One region of the Mesorhizobium sp. M1A.F.Ca.IN.020.04.1.1 genome, then DNA from elsewhere that is predicted to be linked to it. Evidence: riboswitches for the same ligand, from Rfam matches in the RefSeq annotation. Region 1 holds a riboswitch; the other holds the start of a gene.
What was found. A riboswitch is a leader RNA that binds a small molecule or an ion and turns the genes downstream of it on or off. The one in region 1 is predicted to bind thiamine pyrophosphate.

Region 1 (12,082 bases):
ATCTTCACATTGGCGTCGGGCTTGTGCTTCTTGAAATCGAGGAAGGACAGGCTGTCGTTGATGGTGGCGTCGGCGCGACCGGTGAGCAGCAGCTGGATCGACTGGTCGAAGCCGTCGGTGCCGACCAATTCGGCGCCGTTCTTCTCGGCGAGCTTGCCGAAATTCGAGGTCAGCGACTGCGCCGCCTTCTTGCCCTTGAGATCCGCGAATATCTTGATGTCGCTGTTGTCGCCGCGCACGATCAGCACCGCCTTGGAGGCGATGTAGGGATCGGAGAAATCATACTTGGCCTTGCGTGCGTCGGTGATGCCGACCTCGTTGATGACGGCGTCGTAGCGGTTGGCATCGAGCCCCGCGATCAGGCCGTCCCACTTGCCCTCGAGAAACTGCACCTTGACGCCGAGCTTCTCGGCGATCGCCTTGGCGATCTCCACGTCGAAGCCGACCAGGGCGCCGGATTCGTCATGATAGGTGAAGGGCGCGTAGGTGCCCTCCGTGCCGACCTTGATCACGCCCGCCTGCTTGATTTGGTCGAGATTGGCGCCGGCATGACCGGCTGTGACTGCCAGAACCTGCAGCGTTCCGGCGACGAGAAGCGATTTGAGCCATTTCATTTTTCTGTGATCCCGTTTTGACCGGTGCCCCGGCGCATGGTGAGAGCCGCAAACTGGCAGATGGAACCTCAAGAAATAAGGAACCAGATTTCAAAAATCGACCGTTCCAGAAATCCAGTTCTCAAAACCAGCGAAAAATCCGCCAAGCCAAGCCTCACGGATCGATAACAGAAACGTTTTCGGCAGGCATATGCATCCGCCGGCACTACGGAACCATTCGCGCTTCTGGCACGTTGCTGGCTGTTGTAGGGCGCTGCGACGTCATTTCAACCGTCATCCAGTGCAACGACCGCCAAAAGGAGCCGGCATGATCGAGGATGTGGCAGGACGGACACTAGTCCGGGCGGCAATGAAGGCACCCTATCTCGAGCGCGACGAGGAGCATCTCCTGGCCATACGCTGGAGGGAAAAAAAGGATCAGGACGCGCTGCATCTGATCACCGTCGCCCATATGCGGCTGGTGATTTCGATGGCTTCCAAATTCCGCCACTACGGTTTGCCGCTCGGCGACCTCATTCAGGAAGGCCATGTCGGCCTGCTGGAAGCGGCTGCCCGCTTCGAGCCCGCCCGCGAAGTGCGTTTCTCGACCTATGCCACCTGGTGGATCCGCGCCTCGATGCAGGACTATATCCTCCGCAACTGGTCGATCGTGCGCGGCGGCACCAGCTCCGCGCAGAAGGCGCTGTTCTTCAATCTGAGGCGGCTGCGCGCGCGGCTTGCCAACGGCGCCGAGCCGCTCTCCAATGCCTCGCTGTACCGCGAGGTTTCGGCCGCGCTCGGCGTGCCGGAAGCCGACGTGGCAATGATGGATTCGCGTCTTTCGGCCCCCGACAGCTCCCTCAATACCCCGCTTGCCGACGAGAACGGCGCCGCCGAGCGGATGGATTTCCTGGTCTCGGAGGATCCGCTTCCCGACGAGGTCGTCGGCGAAACGATCGACGTCGAGCGCCGCGCGGTCTGGCTGAAAAGCGCGCTCGGCGCGCTCAATGCGCGCGAGCTGCGCATCATCGAGGAGCGCCGCCTTAGCGACGACGGCGCCACCCTGGAATCGCTCGGCGAGGCGCTCGGCATCTCCAAGGAACGCGTCCGCCAGATCGAAGCCCGCGCCATGGAAAAGCTGCGGGCGGCGCTAGTGAAGCAGAACCCCGAATTCCTGGCGGAAGCCGCCTGAAAGCCGAGGCAGCGGCTCGAAGACGTCAGGAGGCCATCTCTTGGCGGCTTTCTGCATCCGTAGCTATGGATTGTGAATTCTTTAACAGACCCTCGCGGCGTAAACTGTCTTCCTGACTGCACCAACTTTAGCGGATGGGGGTTTGCCATGCTGCGATGCTGCGCGTTCCTTGCAGCCCTGGTTCTCGTGTGCTTCACCGCGTTCGAGGCTCACGCCGATCGAAGGGTTGCCTTGGTCATCGGCAATGCCGAATACCGAAATATTCCGGCTCTCAAAAACCCGGACAAAGATGCTCAGGACGTCGCGAACACGTTCCGGCTGGCCGGCTTCGACGTCTTCGTCGCAAAGGACTTGACCAAGCTTCAGTTCGAGGAGCGGTTCCGCAACTATCTCGCCGCGGCGGACGGTGCGGATCTGGCCGTCGTCTACTATTCCGGCCATGGTTTTCAGATCGGGGGCGAGAATTTCCTGATCCCCGTCGATGCGTCGCTGAAGGATGCCGCCGACATCGAGGTCCAGGCGATCAAGCTCGACGACGTGCTGGAGCAATTGCGCTCGAAAGCGAAGATCCAGGTGATCATCCTCGACGCCTGCCGGAACAATCCTTTCCCCCGCCAGGATTACTGGCTGAGGGACCAGCTGATCGTCGCGGGCGACGCCGGCCTTGCGCAGGTGAAGAGCTCACTGAACACGCTGATTGCCTTCGCCACCGAGCCAGGCGCGGTCGCCTATGACGGGCGCGGTGCCCTCAGCCCGTTCTCATCTGCCTTTTCGCGCCACGCGTTGGCGCCCAACCAGGAAATCCGCACGGTGATGGCGGCGGTTCGCCGCGACGTGGTCAAAGCCACCAACGGCAAGCAGGTTCCGTGGGAGAATTCCTCGCTGGTCGACGAGGTGGTGCTGATGCGCCACGATGACGCCGGGGGTCAGGAGGTCACGGCCAAGCAGAAGCAGCCGGATCCAGAGAGCGGCATCCACCTCACCGGCGCCGCCGAGGCGATCGAAAATCGCGATATCAGCATCCCGGTTGGCGTCGGTCCGGTTCCGCTGAAGCTCGATTTCCCGAGCAACGACCCCGCACTCAGCCTGAAGCTTGCAAGCTATCCGGCAGCGGGAACTCTGTCGCTGCCGGACCGGACCCTGTCTCCGGATTCCAGCCTGATGGCCGGTGAAGTCGATAATTTGCGTTACGAGCCGCAGATCGGCTCGGCTGCTCCGGTCCAGATTGGCTTCCAAATCCGCGGCGGCAGCGCGTCCAAGGCAGCGATGATGAAGCTGTCGCCAAGCGTCGACCCCTGCGACCAAGCGGCGGGCGCACCGCTCGACCTGCAGGGCGTCGCGCCCGGCCGTTTGCAGAACGAGATCGCCGGCGAGGCCGCTGAGGCCTGCCAGGCGGCGGTGAAGGCCTACCCCGACGTCGCTCGGTTTCGCTACGAGCTTGGGCGGGCGCTGCTGGCGTCCGGCAAGGTCGACGAGGCCAGGAAAGCTATCCAGGAAGCTGCCGACAGGGGGCACGTCCGCGCCATGTTCGAGCTCGGCCATATCGCTTCGTCCGGAATAGGACCGGCCGCGGACTCCGCGAAAGCGATCAGCTTCTATTCAGAAGCATCCGACAAGGGAGACCCCTATGCGATGGCCGCTTGGGGGCGAGCCTTGTTCAATGGTGTCGACGTCGAGCAGAATACCGGCAAGGGATTGGACCTGCTGCTCAAGGCGGCGGCCATGGGGCACGTCAACGCGATGAACGACCTCGCCGTGATCTTCAAGGATGGCCGCAACGGCGTGCCCGCCGACGAGGCCCGCGCCTTGGCTTTCCTCAAAGCCGGCATCGCGCGGCAAGAGGCATATTCGATGAGCATTCTCGGCCTTCCCGCGCGCAGCACCTTAACGGTCGCAGTGTGCAAGCCGAAGGTTGTGACGAAAATAGTCACCAAGGTAAAGGTTGTCCGCACACCCGCGCCGAAGACGCCGACGGTGACAGTCCCGACAGTGGTCAAACCACCTCAGACCGATACCGGGCCGGCGCCCTGGCGCGGCAGTAGCGGCGATCATTCGGGGTCCGGCGGCGGCCAAAGTGGTGAGGGCAGCGGGGGCAGCACCGGCGGCCAGACCAGCCCTGAAGGCGGCAGCAGTGGCGGGCTCTGATTGCTGCGGCAGCCGCGCGCCCGGGTTGACCGAATAGAAGCGCGCGGCTGATTCGTTGCGGAAGCACGAAACGGGATGCGACCCTACTTGTCGGTGACGATCTTGACCTTGTCGCCGGCCGACACGCTCGCGCCCGGCGACATTGCGTTGAGCACCCGGAACAGGTCGAGCTTTCGGTCGACGCCGACCATCTGAGCGGCAAGCGTGCCCATGTTCTGGCCGGGCTGCACAGTGACCACCCGGATATGCAGCGGCTTCAGCGCCGCCTTCTCGGCCGCGCTCAACGTGCGGAAGGAGCTGCTGACGGAGCGCGCGACCGGCTCCAGCGCGGTGCTGGCCGAGGGTGCCGCAGTCAGCAGCCGGTAGACCTGTCCGCCGGCCCGGATGACCGCGATATCGAACTGCCACCCTTGCGCGCTGGCATGCGCCATCGCCGCCTCGTTGCCGTTGACCGTTTCCTGGCGCACGCTGGCATCGTCTAGTCCAGCGACCCAGCCGCTGCGGATATAGTCGGTGAGCGACACAGACTTGTCGATCGCCACGCCATCGAAGCGGATGGCGATGTCGCCCGGACCGGTCGCGGTCACCGCGGCCGCCGAATTGTCGATGACGAAACCCTCGGGCACCGAGAACGACACGCCAAGGCCGGGATGCAGGAAGGTCTGGCCGCGCACATAGCCCTCTTCCGGCGTGTCGCCGTAGAGCAGCCCGTCTATGCCGGCGAGAAAGGCATCGCGGTCGCGCGTGCCGACGCCGGGCGGTCCGAAGTTGCGGGCGAGCCGCTGCGCCAGCTCGATGCGCTGCGGCGTGTTGGGATGCGTGGCCAGGAAGTCGAGGCTGGCATCCGTGGCGCCGCTGACCGAACGGAAATCGGTATAGGCCGACATCGACTGCAGGAAGCGGCCGGCCGCATAGGGATCATAGCCCGCTTCGCCGATCGACTTGATGCCGATCGCGTCGGCCTGCAGTTCTTGGTTGCGCGAAAACTGCGCAAGCCTCAGCTTGCCGCGGATGAGCGCGGCCTTGGCGGTCGGGCTGTCGCCGAGCACGTCGGAGACGACCTTGGTCGCCAGGCCTTCCTCGGCCTCGAGCTGCTGCCGCTGCAACCCGTGATTGGCGGTGACGTGGCCCATCTCATGCGCGATGACGGCCGCAAGCTCGGAGGAGTCATTGGCCAGCGCCAAAAGTCCGCGCGTGACATAGAGATAGCCGCCCGGCAGCGCGAAGGCATTTACGTTGGGCGAGTTGAGGATGGTGATGCGATAGGTCTGGGTCGGATTGGCCGAGACCACCGTCAGATTGCCGACGACCTTGGCCACCATTCGCTCGAGCTTCGGATCGGAATATTCGCCGCCATAGGTGGCGAGAATCCGCGGATGCTGCGCTTTGGCCATTTCGGCCAGCCTGGCATTGGCGACGACATTGTCGACGGTGATCGGCTTGTCGGAGGGCTGGAAGCCGGACTCCTGCACGTCCGGCGGCGTGAACATCTGGCAGCTCGCCAGCGCCACGGCAAAGCCGGCCATCGCGAAAAATCGCGCCAGCGGCTTAGTCCATACCCTCTCGATGCCGGCTGTCAGATCGGCTTCCTTTCGTAATCTTTCGGCAAATCACGGCCCACCCGGACCAGCATGGCCGGACCTAGCCACACTCCCCCGGACAAGGCAAGCAAACGCCTGATCACCCGCAGCCGGTTTGGCCGTAAATTATGTCCGCTTCCGGGCAATGTGTTGTCATCTGGCAACGCTGCCGCCTCGATCGCCGATATAGCGCCGGAAGGCCTCCGGTCCAGCACCGTCGAAGAAATCGGCGGCCGACCCTGTTGCCGCGACCCTGCCCTCGTCAACGAACGCGATCCGTTGGCCGATGCGGCGCGCGTCCTGCGGCTGATGCGTGACGAAAAGCACGGTCATCTGTCGCTCGGCGTGGATGCCGGCCACGAGATCGAGCATGTCTTCGCGCAGCGCCGGGCCGAGCGAGGCGAAAGGCTCGTCGAGCAGAAGCACCGGACGGTCCCGTATGAGCACCCGCGCCAGCGCGACGCGCTGCCGCTCGCCGCCGGAAAGCTCGCTCGGCAGCCGCTTTTCCTTGCCGGCGAGGCCGACACGCCCCAGCGCGTCCGCGACCGCGCGGTGGTCGTCGGCCGTGAGCTTGAGCGATGGCGAGCGGCCAAGCCCGACATTGCCCTCGACCGAAAGATGGGTGAACAGGTTGTTTTCCTGGAACACCATCGACACCGGCCGCGCCGAGGGCGGCGCATTGTCGACATTGATCCCGCCGATCAGCACCTTGCCAGCATTGGGTGATTCGAAGCCGGCCACCAGATTGAGCAGCGTCGACTTGCCTGAACCGCTCGGCCCCATGATGGCGGTGATCCTGCCGGCGGCGAATTCGACATCGAACCGGAAGGATGCCTCGCCATAGCTGAAGGATACGCCGTCCAACGTGACGCCCAGGCCCTTCGTGGCCGCGATGCCATTATTATCCCTCGTCATGCCTTTGCCTCCCGCCCCAGCCAGTCGGCGGCGACAACCAGCAGCAGGCAGACGAGGCCGAGCAGCAAGGCCAGCCCCGCGGCGTCGGCGGTCCGGTAGCTGCCCATGCGCGCGAGTAGAAGATAGGGCAAGGTCTGGACGGAATCGCTGCCGAACAGCGCGATCACGCCGAGATCGCCGAGCGACAGCGCCATGGCGAACGCAAAGCCGGTGGCCAAGGGCCGCCGGAGCGACGGCCAGTCGACCAGCCGCAGCCGGTTCCAGCCGGAAATGCCGAGCGCCAGGCAGAGTCGCTCGTGGCGCTCGCTCGCCGCGTCATAGGCAGGGCGGACGGCGCGAATGGCAAATGGCATCGCCATCACCGCATTGACCGCGACGACCATGACGGGTGCGATGGCGAAGACATCGGTGATGTTGCGCAGAGCCAGGAACCAGCCGGCGCCGATCACGATCGGCGGCACGACCAGCACGAAACCGGCGCCGGTGTCGGCGGCGTGTTCGAGCAGCGACATGGCGCCGCCCGCGCGGCGCCGCAGGGCCAGTGCGCGTCGGGCGGCAACCAGCGACAGCGACAGCATCACGCAAAGCAGCGCCGAGAGAAAGGAGAGCCCGGCGCTGGTGAGCGTCGCGCGGCGCACGGCGTCCTCGCCGGCCAGCCGGCCGAGATCCGCCTCCAGCCCGGCGAGCACGGTCGCCGCCATCGGTGCGGCGACGAACAGCAGCGCAAGCACGATCAGGCCGGCATTCAACACGGCCTCGGCGGTGCTGGCCGCAAGATAGCGGCGTGGCGCTACCGGCAGATTCGCATCGCCGGCCGTGTTGGCGCCGAGTCGCGTCAGCATGGCGACCACGACGAAGGTCAGCACGATCTGCAGAAACGTTAGTGTCACGGCCCGCGCGGGATCGAAATCGAAGCGCAACGCCTGGTAGATCGCGACCTCCAGCGTCGTCGCCGCCGGCCCGCCACCCAGCGTCAGTACGATTGTGAAGGAGGTGATGCACAGCATGAAGACCAGCCCGGCGACCCCCGGCAGCGCCGTGCGCAGCGCCGGCCATTCGATCAGCCGGAAGGCCGATCGAGCGTCCATACCGAGCTGGCTCGCCAGCCGCCACTGGTCGGCCGGCACGGTGCCGAGCGCCTCGAGGAACAGCCGCGTGGCCAATGGCAGGTTGAAGAAGACATGCGCGACCAGGATGCCGGAAAGGCCGTAAATGCCCGGCCATTCCCCACCGCCGAACGTGCCGAGGATGCCGGCAAAATAACCGGCACGGCCGTAGAGCGCCAACACGCCGAGCGCGGCGACGATGGCCGGCAGCGCCAGCGGCACCGTGAACAACTGCAGGATCAGGCGACGTCCGGGAAAGTTCGTTTGCCTGGACAGGGCGCGGCCGACGAACACTGCCGGCAAGACCGAAAGCAATGTCGACAGCAGCGCTTGCCAAAGCGTGAAGCGGGCGACGCGGAGCAGATAGCTGTCGAAGGCCGCGGCAGCGCTGGACGGACCGCTCGCGCCTTCGAGGATCAGGCCGGCGAAGGCGCCGCCGATGAGCAAAGTGATGGCGACAAGGGCGATGATGCCGGCGGTGATGCGAGGGTCAGGGCGCGGCGTGGATTGCACGCTGCACCACGTTGGCTCGAGCTAGCGAACGCCGCGTTCCGTCGCACCCCCCTCTGTCCTGCCGGACATCTCCCACTCTAGGAGGGAGATTGGCAGCTTTGCCGCTCTTCCTACACCGTCGGCGGCTAGCGAAATCACCGATCCCCCTTTGCGGGGGAGATGGCCGGCCGGACAGAGGGGGGTGCTCAAGCGCCATCCTGCGTCCTACTTGCTCATCGCCGCCAGCCATTCATCCACCCAGGCCTTGCGGTTGGCCGCCACCTCGTCCGGGCTGAACAGCAGGGTTTTGGTCGGCTTCACCAGCTTTTCGAAGGCCGGGTTGAGCGGCTTGTCGGTCTTGCCGGCCGGGAACATCCAGTTGGTCTCCGGGATGATGTCCTGGAACTTGGGCCCGGTCATGAAGGCTATGAATTTTTCCGCCAGCGGGTTCTTCGCGCCGGTTTTGGTGATGCCGGCGACCTCGATCTGCAGATATTCGCCCTCCTCGAAGGACGCCGCCTGATAGCGCTCGGTGTTCTCGGCCACCATGTGGTAGGCCGGCGAAGTGGTATAGGAGAGGACCATCGGCGCCTCGCCCTTGGTGAACAGACCATAGGCCTCGCTCCAGCCCGGCGTCACGGTCAGCACCTTCGGCTTCAGCTTGGCCCAGGCTTCCGGCGCCTTGTCGCCATAGACCGACTTGACCCACAGCAGCAGCCCGAGGCCCGGCGTCGAAGTGCGCGGATCCTGGATAATGATCTTGTCGGGGCCGGCGCCCTCGACCAGTTCCTTCAAGCTCTTCGGCGGGGTCTTCAGCTTTTCGGTGTCGTAGACGACGGCGAAATAGCCGTAGTCGAAAGGCACGAAAGTGTCGTCTTTCCAGCCGCCGGGCACATTCAAATCGGCCACCGCGCCATGCGGCGCGAATAGGCCGCTCGCCTTGGCATCCGCGGTCAGGTTGGTATCGAGGCCGAGCACGACATCGGCCTTGGTGCCGGCGCCCTCCAGCTTGACGCGGTTGAGCAGTGCCACGCCGTCGGCAACCGAGACGAATTCGAGATCGCAGCCGCATTCGGCCTCGAATTCCTTCTTCACCGCGGGCCCGGGACCCCAGTCGGCGGTGAAGCTTTCGTAGGTGTAGACGGTAAGCTTGTCTTTCGCCTCGGCAGGCCCGACGCCCACCAAAAGCGAAACCAGGCCGGCTGCAAGAACAAGGTTGGACAATAGCGAGCGCATCGGCGCCTCCTTCGTTCGGTTAAAGGAATTGAGGCGTCGGATGGTCCGAAACGTCTAATCCCTCCGCCGGTACAAACCGGATCAGGTTCAGCGGGTTGGCTTTGTGCCTCTCAGCCGGTTCGCAAAATCAGCGTCCGGCACCCCGTTAGAGCATTTCGAGACATAGGCCCGGCCGATGCGGCGCGCAAGCGGAAGTTTCCGGGGCATTATGATGGTTCACCGCGGTAATGAAGCGCGATTCCGTTTGGACGCGCCCGCTTCCGTTTCGTTGGCCGGGCTGGTAAGGGCGACTGCCATGGGCACATTCACCATCCTGCTTGGCGGCGATCTCGTCCGCACGCCTCGGCTCGATCGCCAGATCGAAGGCTCCCGCATCATCGCCGCCGATGCCGGTATCGGCCATGCCGATATGCTTGGCCTGCTGCCGGAGCTCTGGGTCGGAGATTTCGACTCGGTACCGCCAAACCTGCCGGAGAATCTGGCCGCCGTGCCGCGCAAGATTTTCCCGACCGAGAAGGACATGACCGACGGCGAACTCGCCATTGCCGAGGCGCTGGCGCGCGGCGCCACCAGCCTGATGCTGGCCGGCGCCTTCGGCGGCAAGCGCGCCGATCATGCCTTTCTGCATTTGGCTCTGAGCGTGCGGCTGGCCGAGGCGGGCATGACCGTGCTGCTGACCAGCGGCGCGCAGGAGGGCGTGCCGATCCTGCCGGGCAAAGCCGGCTTCGACTACGCCGAGGGCACGCTGTTCTCGGTGCTCGGCTTCTCCGACCTCGCCGGCCTGACGGTCTCAGGCGCCAAATGGGCGCTGGACGGTGTCGAGGTGGCGTTCGGCTCCTCGCTTACCATATCAAATGAGGTCAAGGGCCGGCTCCATATCGCGCTCGAGCGTGGCCGGGCGCTGCTGCTCGCCCACCCCTATCCTCTTCCCGAAAGCTGACATGGCCCCGCCTCTTCTCAATCTGGATGGCATAAAACTGACTTTTGGCGGCACGCCGCTGCTCGACGGCGCGGCACTGAGCGCCTCCGCCGGCGAGAAGATCGCGCTTGTCGGCCGCAACGGTTCGGGCAAGTCGACGCTGCTCAAGATCGTCGCGGGGCTGATCGAACCGCAGGACGGCGAAGTATTCCGCCAGCCCTCGGCAACGGTGCGCTACCTGCCGCAAATGCCCGATATGGATGGCTTCGCCAGCGTGCGCGCCTATGTCGAAGCCGGCCTCGGGCCGGCCGACGACCCGCATCGCGCCACTTATCTGATGGAGCATCTCGGCCTGACCGGCGAGGAGCGGCCGAACGACCTTTCCGGCGGCGAGGCGCGCCGCGCAGCACTGGCCCGCGTCATGGCGCCGGAGCCCGATATCCTGCTCCTCGACGAGCCGACCAACCATCTCGACCTGTCGGTCATCGAATGGCTGGAAGAAGAGCTTGCCCGCACCTCGTCGGCCGTGATCCTGATCTCGCACGACCGCCGCTTTCTCGAGCGCGTCTCGCGCGCCACCGTCTGGCTCGACCGCGGCCAGACGCGCCGGCTGGACAAGGGGTTCGCGCACTTTGAGGAATGGCGCGACCAGGTGCTTGAAGAGGAAGAGCGCGAACAGCACAAGCTCGGCCGCCAGATCGTGCGCGAGGAGCATTGGCTGCGCTATGGCGTGACCGCCAGGCGCAAGCGCAACATGCGCCGGCTCGGCGAGCTGCAGGCCATGCGCCAGCGTTTTCGCAGCCATCGCGGCGCCGAGGGTTCGGCGACGATGGTGGCAAGCGACGCCGCTGAATCCGGCAAGCTGGTGATCGAAGCCAAGGGCATCGAGAAGAGTTTTGGCGACCTCACCGTGGTCAAGGGCTTTTCGACCCGTATTCAGCGCGGCGATCGCGTCGGCCTTGTCGGGCCGAACGGCGTCGGCAAGACGACGCTTCTCAAGATGCTGACCGGCGAGCTGCCGCCGGATGCCGGCACCGTGCGGCTCGGCGTCAATCTGGAAATCGCAACACTCGACCAGAAGCGCGAGGCCGTCGACCCGCAGGAGACGCTGGCGAATTACCTGACCGACGGGCGCGGCGAGAACCTTGTGGTCAATGGCGAGCAGCGCCACGTCGTCTCCTATATGAAGGATTTTCTTTTCAAGCCGGAGCAGGCGCGCACGCCGGTGCGCGAGCTTTCGGGCGGCGAGCGGGCGCGACTGCTGCTGGCCCGGGTGCTGGCGCGGCCGGCGAACCTTTTGGTGCTCGACGAGCCGACCAACGACCTCGACATGGAGACGCTGGAGCTGCTGCAGGAACTGGTCGCCGGCTTTGCCGGAACGGTCGTCCTGGTCAGCCATGATCGCGATTTCCTTGACCGCACAGTCACCAGCGTGATCGCGCCCAACGGCGCCGGACGCTGGATCGAATATGCCGGCGGCTATTCCGACATGCTGGCGCAACGCGGCGGCTCGAAGCTGGAGGAGCGCAAGGCAAGGCCGAAGGCTGAAGCGAAAGAAGCGACGGCCAGGGCCGAACAGACCAGCGCTAAAAGCCCGGCCAAGAAGCTCTCCTTCAAGCAGAAGTTCGCGCTGGAATCCCTGCCGAAGAAGATCGAGGCGGTGAGCGCGTCCATCTCAAGGCTGGAGAACAATATCGCCGACCCGTCCTTCTACGAGCGCGATCCCGCATCGTTCCAGAAGACCATCGCCGCGCTCGACAAGGAGCGCACCACGCTGGCCTCACTTGAGGAAGAGTGGCTGGAGTTGGAGATGCTGCGCGAGGAGATGGAAGGCTAGCCGCTATCGGCAAGGCTCAGAGGCAGGCCTCGCAGATCGCAGCGATATGGCGTCTGTCGGCGCCGCA
Region 2 (12,082 bases), on a different contig from region 1:
GCTCAGGAAATCACCATCATTTCCAACCTCAGCAATGTCGAGCAACGCCAGATCCTGCAGCGGCTGGCGAGCGAGTATGAGGCAAAATCAGGCGCCAAGATCGTCATCAACAACATGGACCACGAGGCCCATAAGACGGCAATCCGCAGCTATCTTGTCGTCGGCGCTCCGGACATCTGCTTCTGGTTTTCCGGCAACCGCATGAAGGCCTTCGTCAACAAGGGCCTTTTTGACGACATCTCCGATCTGTTCGCCAAGGAGAACTACAAAAGCGTACTCGGCGCCACCACAAGCGCGGTCACCGTCGACGGCAAGCAGTATGGCCTGCCGATGGGAGGTCTTCTCTGGGGCCTCTTCTATCGCAAGGACGTCTTCGCCGAAAAAAATTGGTCGCCGCCCAAGACCTGGAACGACTTCCTCGCCTTCGGCGAGGCGGCAAAGTCCGCGAAGATGATCCCGATCAGCATGGGCACGAAGGAGCTTTGGCCGGCGGGTGGCTGGTTCGACCACATGAACCTGCGCATCAACGGGCTCGACAAGCACATCGCGCTGATGGACGGCAAAGTTCCTTACACCGATCCGATGCTGACGCCAGTCTTCGACAAATGGAACGATCTGATCAAGGCGGCCTTCTTCTCGCCGAGCCACAGTTCGTTCGGATGGGAGCAGGCGGGTGCTGCCCTAGCGCAAAAGAAGGCGGCAATGATGGACCTGGGCGGCTTCGTTCGATCCGCCTTTCCGGAAGCGGATTTGCCTCAGCTTGCCTACGCGCCATTTCCCGAGATCGTTCCCGGCGTCGCCCGCTACGAGGATTTTTCGGTCAACTCCATCCACGTTCCGGCGAATGCGAAGAACAAGCAGGGTGCGCGCGACTTCCTCGCCTATTTCTACAAGCCGGAAAATCTGGGCGCATTCCTCGCCGCCGAAGGCGCCATCCCGCCTCGCAACGACTGCCCGCCAAGCAAGGACCCGCTGGTCAATGCTGCGGTCGAGGAACTGAAGAAAGTGGTTGGAACATCGCAATATTACGATCGCGACACCGATCCGGACATGGCCCAGGAAGGGATGGCGGGGCTGCAGGAATTCATGGTCAAGCCTGAGCGACGTGAGCAGATCCTCAAGCGCCTCGAAAAAACCCGCAAGAGAATCTTCGGTTGATCCTCCCTAGCTGACGGGCGCCGCCTTTCGGCGGCTCCCGGCTCTCTTTTTTCGGATGGAACGCCATGCCTCCTGTCTGGCGCAGAAATCGTCATTGGTTGACGCCGGTACTTTTCCTGCTGCCGGGCCTCATCCTGTTCGGCTCGGTGATCCTTGCCGCCTCCATCGAGACGGTCTGGATTTCGCTGCACGACTGGGATGGGATTGGCGCCAAGACCTGGGTCGGGCTCGCCAACTATGTCGAACTGGCCGACGATCCGCAGTTCTACGTCTCGCTCAAGAACAACGTAATCTGGCTGCTGATCTTCATGCTGGCGCCGCCGATCGGCCTGGCGCTTGCGCTGATCGTGAATCAGCAGATCCGCGGCATGCGCATCCTCAAGTCGCTGTTCTTCGTGCCGCTTGTGCTGGCGACCGTCACCGTCGGTGTCGTGTTCGGATGGGTCTATGATCCAAACTTCGGGTTGCTGCAGCTTCTCTTCGGCGCCTTTGGCGGTACCGCCCCGGCGCTGCTTTCAGACGAGACCTTCGTCACCTTCGCGGTAGCCGCCGCCGGTCTGTGGCCACAGATCGCGTTCTGCATGATCCTGTTCCTGGCGGGCCTGAACAGCCTCAACGACGATCTGATCGCCGCCGGACGCGTCGACGGTGCGCGCGGCTGGCGCATGTTGCGCCATGTCGTCCTGCCGCAACTGTCGCAGGTCGGCTTCATCGCCATCGCGGTGACGGTGATCGGTGCGCTGCGCTCCTTCGACATGATCGCGGTCATGACCAGTGGCGGCCCCTATGGCTCGTCCACCGTGCTCGCCTACCAGATGTATCAGGAGTCGATCTTTTCCTACCGCTTTGGCTACGGCGCCGCGATCGCCACCGTGCTGTTCGTGATCATGATCGTCTTCATCGCCTGGTATCTCAGTGGCCTCATCAAGGCCGAGCGGAGCAACGCCTGATGTACCCGCGCCCCATTCCCGAAAACGCCAGGATCCAGCGAGCCCTCTATCTAGGTGGTGTAACCCTGGTCGTGATCCTGTGGCTGCTGCCTCTGCTCGCCGTGATGCTGACCTCGATCCGTTCCAACGAGGAGCTGATGGCCGGCAACTATTGGGGCTGGCCGCAGAAATTCAGCCTGATCGACAACTACAAGGCGGTTTTCGACCAGACCGCCATGCTGCGCTTTTTCCTCAACAGCCTGCTGATCACCATCCCATCCGTCATCGGCGTTCTCATCCTGTCGACACTGACCGGCTTCGTCTTGTCGCGCTACCCGTTCCGTGGCTCCAACCTCATCTTCGCCCTCTTCGTCGGCGGCAATTTCCTGCCGGCGCAGATCATGATGATCCCGGTCCGCGACCTGATGGTGAGGCTGGGTCTCTACGACACCGTCTATGCGCTGATCGTTTTCCACATTGCCTTCCAGACCGGCTTCGCCACGCTTTTCATGCGCAACTTCATCGCCGCTCTCCCGGGCGAACTGTTCCAGGCGGCGCGCGCCGAAGGCGCCTCGCCGTTCCAGACATTGCGCCACGTGGTTATTCCGCTGGTCCGGCCTGCACTGGCGGCACTCGCGATCCTCACCTTCACCTTCGTCTGGAACGACTATTTCTGGGCGATCGTCCTTACCCAGAGTGATGCGGTCAAACCCGTTACCGCAGGCCTGAACAATCTGCGCGGCGAATGGACATCGGCCTGGAACATCGTCTCGGCGGCCACGATCTTCGTCGCCCTGCCCCCGGTCGTGATGTTCTTCATGATGCAGAAGCACTTTGTCGCCGGCCTCACCATGGGAGCCGTCAAGGGATGATCCGCCGCGAACCCTGCCGCACCCGACACGCACGGAAAGGCGCCTCGATATGAGCAGCGTGGAATTGCGAAAAGTCGACAAGCACTATGCCGGCTACCATGCCCTGAAGACGGTCGACCTGACGATCGAAAAGGGCGAGTTCGTCGTCATGGTCGGCCCCTCCGGCTGCGGAAAGTCGACATTGCTGAAGACGATCGCCGGGTTGGAAACCATCAACTCCGGCCACATCGTGATCAACGGGCGAGACGTCACCAGGGAAGAACCCGGCGACCGCGGCATCGCAATGGTCTTCCAGTCCTATGCACTCTACCCACACATGACCGTGGCCGAGAACATGGGCTTCGGCCTGCGGATGGCCCACCGGCCCAGGACCGAGATCGACGCCGCCGTCAAACGCGCAGCACGGATCCTGCGTCTGGAGGAGCAGCTCGACAAGCGACCGAAGCAATTGTCGGGCGGACAGCGCCAGCGCGTCGCGATCGGCCGCGCGATCACCCGCTCTCCCGAGGTGTTCCTGTTCGATGAGCCGCTGTCGAACCTCGATGCCGCGCTGCGCACTCAGATGCGAGTGGAACTTTCGAGCCTGCACGCGCAGCTTGGATCGACGATGATCTACGTCACCCACGACCAGGTCGAGGCGATGACCATGGCCAACCGGATCGTAGTCCTCAACAAAGGCCGGATCGAGCAGGTCGGCTCGCCGCTGGAACTCTACGCCAACCCTGCCAACATTTTCGTCGCGGGCTTCCTCGGCGCGCCGCGCATGAATTTCATCGAAGCGAAAGCAGTGAGCGTCGGCGCATCCAGCGTCTCGGTAGCCGCCGCCGGCCTCCCTGCCATTACCTTGGATGGCATCGACGCCGGCGGCCTTTCGGCTGGTGATGCCGTGACCATCGGCATCCGGCCGGAGGCCCTGCGTGTCGCCGAGCCAAGCGACGGCGCAATGCCGGCCTTCTCCAGCCAGGTGCGTCTGGTCGAGCAGCTGGGGCGCGAAACCGTCCTCTACGTCGACGCCTCTCCGCTTCAGACGACCAATTCCGACAGCGGAACCGGCAATTTCACGCTTCAGCTCAACAAGGTTTCTACCGTCGCGGTCGGCGCCGCGTTGCGAGCAGGGTTCGAAACCGGCGACGCCTACCTCTTCGGCCCGGATGGCCGCACGCTCACGCCAAGAAAACCCGTCGCCTCAATCTGAACCTCGAAATTTCGAAAGTCCCATACGCATGAACCGCAAAGAGCCCGCTCCGCTATCCGTATGGCGGCCCCTCAATCTTGACCGCTTTCTGCTCGGAGCACCTCATTACCCCGAACATGTCGACGAAGGCTGCTGGCAGCGTGACGCCGAGCGCATGGCTGCCGCCGGCGTCAACACAGTGCGTATGGGAGAGTTCGCCTGGCACATTTTCGAGCCCCGCGAAGGCAAGTTCGAGTTCGGCCTGTTCGATCGCGCGATCGAACTTCTCGGCCGCGCGGGGATCGACACGATCATGTGCACGCCGACAGCCACCCCTCCCCGCTGGCTCACCGTCAACTATCCCGAAGTGCTGCGCGTTGACATGAACGGGCGGGCCTCAAGCCACGGATCGCGCCAGCATGCCGACACCACAAGCCCGGTATTCCGCGCCCACAGCCGCCGCATCACCCGCGCCATGGCCGAGCATTATCGGCACAACCCGCGTGTGATCGGCTGGCAGACGGACAACGAGCTCAACACCACGGTGTCGGAATCGTTCGCGCCTTCGACAAGGCTGGAGTTCCAGAAATACCTGCAGAAGGCCTACGGCACCATTGAGGCGTTGAACTTCGCCTGGGGCGGCCACTTCTGGGCGACGGCCTACGACGATTTCTCGCAGATCGACCTGCCGAGACCGCTCATGCCGTCCTACCCCAGCCCCGGCCACGTGCAGGACTACCATCGCTTTCTGGCCGCCGCGACCGCGGCCTTCCAACACGACCAGGTCGAGATCCTGCGCGCCGCCAATCCGGACTGGTTCATCTTCCACAATCTTGGCCAGCTTGCCGACATCGACTTCCGCGGTCAGTTCGGACAGGACCTCGATTTCATCGGCTTCGACATCTATCCGATGCTCTATGACGAGATGCGCCGAACCGGCGGGCATGCCGCGACCCAGGCCCTCCATCTCGACATATGCCGCGCCTATTCCGGCAACTTCATCGTTCCGGAGCAGGCCTCAGGCTTCGGCAGCCAGCCCGGCTTCTCGACGATGACGCCGGAGCCCGGCGAGATGCGTCGCATGGCCATGACCTCGGTGGCGCGCGGCGCCGACGGTGTCATGTTCTTTCGTTGGCGTCCCGCGCATTTCGGCGCCGAGATCTACTGGATGGGCGTCATCGATCACGACGACGTGCCGCGCCGCCGCTATGACGAGGCAGGCCGCTTCTTCCATGAGATCGCCGCCGCGAAGGAGCAGATTCTTGGCACCGCAGTGCGCATGGACCTCGGCATCGCCGGCGCGGACTTCGACAACCAGGAGGCTCACAAGACCTATCCGATCGGCCTCCCCAGTCCGCTCGAAGACGCGACGCTGCTTCATCGCCACTGCTATCAGAACGGCATTGCATGCGGGTTCATTCATCCCGAAGACGATCTTTCGCGGCTCAAGGCGCTCTACGTCCCGCATTGGGTGATGTGGAAGGATGAATGGAACGAGGCTGTTGAAACATTCGTCCGCAACGGCGGTACGCTGATCCTATCGGCATTGAGCGGGACGAGGGACGAGAACAACCACATCATTCGCGAGCAGGCGCCCGGCAAGGCCCTTGCAGCCCTGAGCGGCGTCAGGGTGGCGGAGTTCGGCCGCGTCGTTCCCGAAGGCGGCAGCGGCCTGTTTCCGCTGTTTCGTCCGGCTCCGTTGGGCGCCTATGCACCGCCGCCGCTCCCGGCCTCGTCCGCGGAACGCAAATACCTGTTCACCCTTGGCAATGAAGAATTCCAGGCTGCGCATTTGTACGAGGTGCTTGATGTAGCGCCTGACACCGAGGTGCTCGGCATCTGGTCGAACCGCTTCGCCGCCGGCTCTCCGGCAATTACCGCCCGCAAGGTTGGGCAAGGTCGGGTTGTCTATGTCGGCACGTATCTCACGCCGCAACTGACGGAGAAGCTTGTCGATGTCGTGCTGGCCAAAGCCGGTATAGCGCCTTTGCTGCCCGACCTGCCTGCCGGGGTGGAGGTCTCTGTCAGGGAAGCCGACGACCGCCGGCTGATGTTCGTGCTGAACACCACGGAAGTCGCCGTGATCGTACCCAACGTCCCAAAGGGCCTCGACCTGCTGACGGGCAAGGCCGTTGAAGGAACGCTGCAACTCGACCCTTACGGCTGCGCAATAATTCGGTCCTGAACAAATCGAACCAGCGTCCGTAGACGCCGAGCAGATGCTCTTCGAGGCGAAAAATGCGTTCTTCAATCCGCCGCCACAAGGGATTCGCAAAAGCGTTTCCTTGGCGGATGACAAGTGGGCCCCGACTGCCAGCTCGACGCGCGCAAGGTCGTGGCTCAATGGGCGTCGATGTAAGAGATGCTCGATCAAAGCTGCGTGGCTGCGCCCCTTCTCGTCGCTTGTTCGAGGCTGGAGAAGTCATGAAGTCGAGTTGACAGGATAGCGTCGCATCGTCCAACCTAGGCGCCTCACCAGGGGAGTCCCGGCAAGGGGCTGAGATACTGCTAATAGCGCGCAGTGACCCGTTGAACCTGATCCAGTTCATACTGGCGTAGGGACGGTGCGAGGCTTCGCGGGTCGGCAATCCGGCTTCGGCATTCGGGCAGTGCCCGCATCCTAAGCGAAGCGTCACTTCCTCCTCATCGCGTGGACTGGGTCTCCGTGCACTCGAGCAAGGAGGCTCACTCATGAATGCCCACACCCCGACCGTCACCGTCGGCGAATTGCCCGCTTCGAAGAAGGTCCACAAACCCGGTCAGCTCCACCCGGAGCTGCGGGTGCCGATGCGCGAGATCTCGGTCCACCCGAGCGCCGGCGAGCCGCCGGTCACGGTCTATGACTCGTCCGGTCCCTACACGGACACCGCGATGAAAACCGACATCGAGCGTGGCTTGCCACGGCTGCGCGAGGCATGGATCGAGGCGCGCAGAGACGTGGAGCGCTACGAGGGCCGCACGATCAAGCCGGAAGACAACGGCTTCGTCTCAGCCGATCGCCTGACGCCGGAATTCCCGGTTCGCAACAGACCGTTGCGCGCGGCCGGCGGCCGCGCCGTCACACAGCTCGCCTATGCGCGCGCCGGCATCATCACGCCTGAGATGGAGTTCGTCGCCATCCGCGAGAACCTCGGCCGTGAGCAGTTGCGTTCGAAAGTTCAACGTGATGGCGAAAGCTTCGGCGCCGCGATCCCCGACTTCGTCACGCCGGAATTCGTGCGCGACGAGGTGGCGCGCGGCCGCGCCATCATCCCGTCCAACATCAACCACCCGGAAAGCGAGCCGATGATCATCGGCCGCAATTTTCTGGTCAAGATCAACGCCAATATCGGCAACTCCGCCGTCACCTCATCGATGGCCGAAGAGGTCGAGAAGATGGTGTGGGCGATCCGCTGGGGCGCCGATACGGTAATGGACCTCTCGACCGGGCGCAACATCCACAACATCCGCGAATGGATCGTGCGCAATTCGCCGGTGCCGATCGGCACGGTGCCGATCTACCAGGCGCTGGAGAAAGTCGGCGGCGTCGCCGAGGAACTGACCTGGGAGGTGTTCCGCGACACCCTCATCGAGCAGGCCGAGCAGGGCGTGGACTATTTCACGATCCATGCCGGCGTGCGCCTGCCCTATATCCCGCTGACCGTCGACCGCGTCACCGGCATCGTGTCGCGCGGCGGCTCGATCATGGCCAAGTGGTGCCTGCATCACCACCAGGAGAGTTTTCTCTACGAGCATTTCGAGGAGATCTGCGACATCGCCCGGGCCTATGACGTGGCGTTCTCGCTCGGCGACGGCCTTCGCCCCGGCTCGATCGCCGATGCCAATGACGCGGCCCAGTTCGCCGAGCTGGAAACGCTCGGAAAGCTCACCAAGATCGCCTGGTCCAAGGACTGCCAGGTGATGATCGAGGGCCCCGGCCACGTGCCGATGCACAAGATCAAGCAAAACATGGACAAGCAGCTCGCGGTTTGTGGCGAAGCGCCGTTCTACACGCTCGGGCCGCTCACCACCGACATAGCGCCCGGCTACGACCACATCACATCGGGCATCGGCGCGGCGATGATCGGCTGGTTCGGAACGGCGATGCTCTGCTACGTCACGCCGAAGGAGCATCTCGGCCTGCCCGACCGCGACGACGTCAAGACCGGCGTCATCACCTACAAGATCGCAGCCCACGCCGCCGACCTCGCCAAGGGCCATCCAGCCGCCAAAATCAGGGACGACGCGCTGTCGCGGGCGCGCTTCGAGTTCCGGTGGGAAGACCAGTTCAACCTGTCGCTCGATCCGGAGACGGCGCGCGCCTTCCACGACGAAACCCTGCCGAAGGAGGCGCACAAGGTGGCGCATTTCTGCTCCATGTGCGGCCCCAAATTCTGCTCGATGCGGATCTCGCACGACATCCGCGCGGAAGCGCAGAAGGAAGGGCTCGCGGCCATGGCGGCGAAGTACCGCGACGGCGGCGATCTCTACATGCCTGTCGACAGCACCCCCGAGCGCACGGACACGCCATGAAGGTGCTCATTCGCGGCGCTGGCGTCGCCGGATTGACACTCGCGCACGAGCTGGCAACGCGCGGCGCCGATGTGACCGTGGTCGAGAAACGCCTCGAGATCGCCGGCAATGCCTCTTGGCACGCTGGCGGCATGCTCGCGCCCTGGTGCGAGCGCGAGAGCGCCGAGGAGACCGTGCTGACGCTCGGACGCGACGCAGCCGATTGGTGGGACGCCGCCTTGCCCGGCCATGTCTCGCGCCAGGGCACGCTGGTGCTGGCGTCTGCCCGCGATGCCGGCGAACTCGACCGGTTCGGCCGCCGCACATCCGGTTTCAGGCAGTTGGACGCCAGCCAAATCGCGGCACTCGAGCCGGCGCTCGACGGCCGGTTTGGACGCGGTCTGTTCTTCGCTGAGGAAGCGCATCTCGACCCGCGCAAGGCGCTGCTTTCCCTGCGCGACAAGCTGCGCGGGATGGGCGCGCGCGTCGAGTTCGGCCGCAGCTCGGCGCCCGCATCTCAGGATATCGAGGTGGATTGCACCGGCAGCGGTGACAGGCGACCGGAACTGCGCGGCGTGCGCGGCGAGATGCTTATGCTGCGAACGGGCGAGATCTCGCTGGCCCGGCCAGTGCGGCTGCTTCATCCGCGCATCTCGGTCTATGTAGTGCCCCGCGCGGAAAACCTGTTCATGGTCGGCGCGACGATGATCGAATGCGATGCCAAAGGCCCGATCACCGCGCGCTCGACCATGGAGCTGCTCGGCGCCGCCTATGCGCTGCATCCGGCCTTCGGCGAAGCCGAGCTGGTCGAAACCGGTGTTGGCGTGCGTCCCGCATTCACCGACAACTTGCCTCGCGTCGAGCGCGACGGGGGGAATATTCGCATCAACGGCCTCTACCGCCACGGCTTCCTGCTCGCGCCGGCCATGGCGCGGCGGGCAGCCGACCTCATCCTGGAATCCTGGAGCAAAGGAGTTTGCCCTTGAAGCTCACCGTTAACGGCCAAGCCCATGAAGTCGCGGCGGAAACGCTTGCCGCGCTGCTCAGCGAACTCGATTTCCAAGGCGGCTGGCTGGCAACCGCGCTGAACGGTGACGTCGTACCGGCCAGGGAGCGCGACCGCTGCCGGCTCAAAGATGGCGACCGCATCGAAATCCTTTCACCGATGAAGGGAGGCTGATCCATGCTCGAGTTCTATGGACAGAAACTCGCGTCCCGCCTTCTGCTGGGCACCGCGCTTTACCCCTCGCCTGCCGTCATGGCGGAGGCGGTGAAAGCGTCCGGCACGGAGATCGTCACCGTGTCGCTCCGCCGCGAAACCTCGGGCGGCAAAGCCGGCGGCCAGTTCTGGTCGCTTGTCCAGTCGCTCGGCGTTCGCGTGCTGCCCAACACCGCCGGCTGCCACTCGGTGGTGGAAGCGGTCACCACGGCGCGGATGGCGCGCGAGGTGTTCGGCACTGACTGGATCAAGCTCGAAGTGATCGGCAACCACGATACGCTGCAGCCCGACGTATTCGGATTGGTGGAAGCCGCAAGGATCCTTGCCTCTGAAGGCTTCGAGGTGTTTCCCTACACGACCGACGACCTCATCGTTGCCGAGCGCCTGCTCGACGCCGGCTGCAGGCTCTTGATGCCCTGGTGCGCGCCGATCGGCTCCGCACGCGGGCCGCAGAACCCCGATGCGCTGCGAAGCCTGCGCGGCCATTTCCCCGGCATTCCGCTGATTGTCGATGCTGGCATCGGCCGGCCCTCGCATGCCGCGGCCGTGATGGAGCTCGGCTACGACGCGGTGCTGCTCAACACCGCCGTCGCCAGGGCCGGCGATCCCGTTGCCATGGCGGCGGCCTTCGGCAAGGCGGTCGAGGCCGGCCGCGAGGCCTATTGCGCCGGCCTGCTCGAGCCGCGCGACATGGCCGTTCCCTCCACCCCCGTCATCGGCATGGCAGCATTCTCATGAAGCTCGATCCGTTTTACCTGATCGTCCATTCCGCCGCTTGGATCGAACGTCTGGTGCCGCTCGGCGTGAAGCTGGTGCAGCTGCGCATTAAGGACCAGGACGAAGCTTCGCTGCGCCGAGAAATTCGCGCCTCGAAGGCAGTCTGTGACAGCCGCGGCTGCCAGCTCATCGTCAACGATTACTGGCGTGTTGCGATCGAGGAAAATTGCGATTTCGTTCACCTCGGCCAGGAAGATCTGGCGGAGGCTGATGTGAAGGCGATCCGCAGGGCGGGCGTGAGGCTGGGCCTCAGCACCCACGACGGCGCCGAACTCGAAACAGCGCTCCAAGCCGAGCCGGACTATGTCGCGCTCGGACCGATCTACCCGACCATTCTCAAGGCGATGAAATGGGCTCCGCAGGGGCTGGACCGCATCGCCGCCTGGAAGCAGCGCTTAGGCGATATTCCGCTTGTGGCCATCGGCGGGCTCACCGTCGAGCGCGTTGCCGGTGTCTTCGCCCACGGCGCCCAAAGTGCGGCGGTCGTCACCGACATCGCCCGCAACACGCACCCCGAGGCGCGGACAGCTGAATGGCTGGCGGCGACAGCCCAATGGCGTTGACGCCGCATGTGCTGATCGTCGCCGGCTGCGATTCAAGTGGCGGCGCGGGAACAGCCCGAGACGTCGAGACCGTATCCGCCTTTGGACTGCGCAGTTGCCTCGCCGTCACGGCCGTGACCGTCCAGACGCACTCGGCCGTCGAACACATCGAGCAGATGCCGCCGCAGCTTATCGCCGCCCAGATGCGCGCTGCCTTTGCTGCCAATCCGGTCGCAGCGGTCAAGATCGGCATGCTGGGGACCGCGGCAGCCATTGAGGCGGTCGGCTCTGTCCTGGCGGCCCATCCGAAGGTGCCGGTGGTCCTCGACCCTGTGCTTGCCTCGACCTCGGGACGCGGGTTGCTGGAGGACGATGCCGTCGACGTGTTGCGCCGTGATCTGATGCCGCTCTGCCGGCTCGTGACCCCCAACCTGATCGAGCTCGCAAGGTTGGTGGGAGCAGACCCTGCGAAGGACGAAGAAGGCGCGTGCGTTCAAGGCGAGGACCTGTTGGCGACGGTGCGGACCGCCGTGCTCGTCAAGGGCGGGCACGCGCACGGAGATCAAGCGAATGACGTTCTCATGCAGCCGGACCGTCGCGCAGTTCGGGTCGAAGCGCCTCGCGTCCATCGGGGGATGCGTGGCACCGGCTGCGTGCTGTCCAGCGCCATCGCAGCATCGTTAGCTCAAGGTCTGCCGTTGGAGGCGGCGGTACGGGGCGCCAAGACCTATGTTCTTGAACTCCTTCGTGGGGCGCGATGACGTTGAACGGGCGAGCGCAATGCGCATCTTGACCGATTCCCAGGAGGTCAGAGGCGCATGCCCTCCAGGTCCGAGCCGGCGATCTAACAAACCTTGGAGGTCAATGGCATCAACTCGTTACCGTCTGCTATTCACCTCGCTTCATAAGATGCTGCCCCA

Region 2: it holds a riboswitch for thiamine pyrophosphate, as region 1 does, so the genes downstream of both, thiC (phosphomethylpyrimidine synthase ThiC) here and thiB (thiamine ABC transporter substrate binding subunit) in region 1, are expected to answer to the same signal.

What each region holds. Positions count from the first base shown of each region.
Region 1 is NZ_RZSN01000125.1:3,477-15,558, forward strand. It holds gene EOA49_RS22295 (amino acid ABC transporter substrate-binding protein) at 1-614, opposite strand, end outside; gene EOA49_RS22300 (RNA polymerase factor sigma-32) at 922-1,785, shown strand; gene EOA49_RS22305 (caspase family protein) at 1,933-3,930, shown strand; gene EOA49_RS22310 (M48 family metalloprotease) at 4,014-5,456, opposite strand; gene thiQ (thiamine ABC transporter ATP-binding protein) at 5,664-6,425, opposite strand; gene thiP (thiamine/thiamine pyrophosphate ABC transporter permease) at 6,422-8,044, opposite strand; gene thiB (thiamine ABC transporter substrate binding subunit) at 8,249-9,259, opposite strand; TPP riboswitch at 9,301-9,414, opposite strand; gene EOA49_RS22335 (thiamine diphosphokinase) at 9,555-10,199, shown strand; gene EOA49_RS22340 (ABC-F family ATP-binding cassette domain-containing protein) at 10,201-12,015, shown strand; gene EOA49_RS22345 (homocysteine S-methyltransferase family protein) at 12,032-12,082, opposite strand, start outside.
Region 2 is NZ_RZSN01000152.1:792-12,873, reverse strand. It holds gene EOA49_RS24570 (ABC transporter substrate-binding protein) at 1-1,158, shown strand, start outside; gene EOA49_RS24565 (sugar ABC transporter permease) at 1,224-2,108, shown strand; gene EOA49_RS24560 (carbohydrate ABC transporter permease) at 2,108-2,959, shown strand; gene EOA49_RS24555 (ABC transporter ATP-binding protein) at 3,009-4,154, shown strand; gene EOA49_RS24550 (beta-galactosidase) at 4,183-6,318, shown strand; TPP riboswitch at 6,601-6,713, shown strand; gene thiC (phosphomethylpyrimidine synthase ThiC) at 6,825-8,645, shown strand; gene thiO (glycine oxidase ThiO) at 8,642-9,610, shown strand; gene thiS (sulfur carrier protein ThiS) at 9,607-9,804, shown strand; gene EOA49_RS24530 (thiazole synthase) at 9,808-10,581, shown strand; gene EOA49_RS24525 (thiamine phosphate synthase) at 10,578-11,183, shown strand; gene EOA49_RS24520 (hydroxymethylpyrimidine/phosphomethylpyrimidine kinase) at 11,174-11,923, shown strand.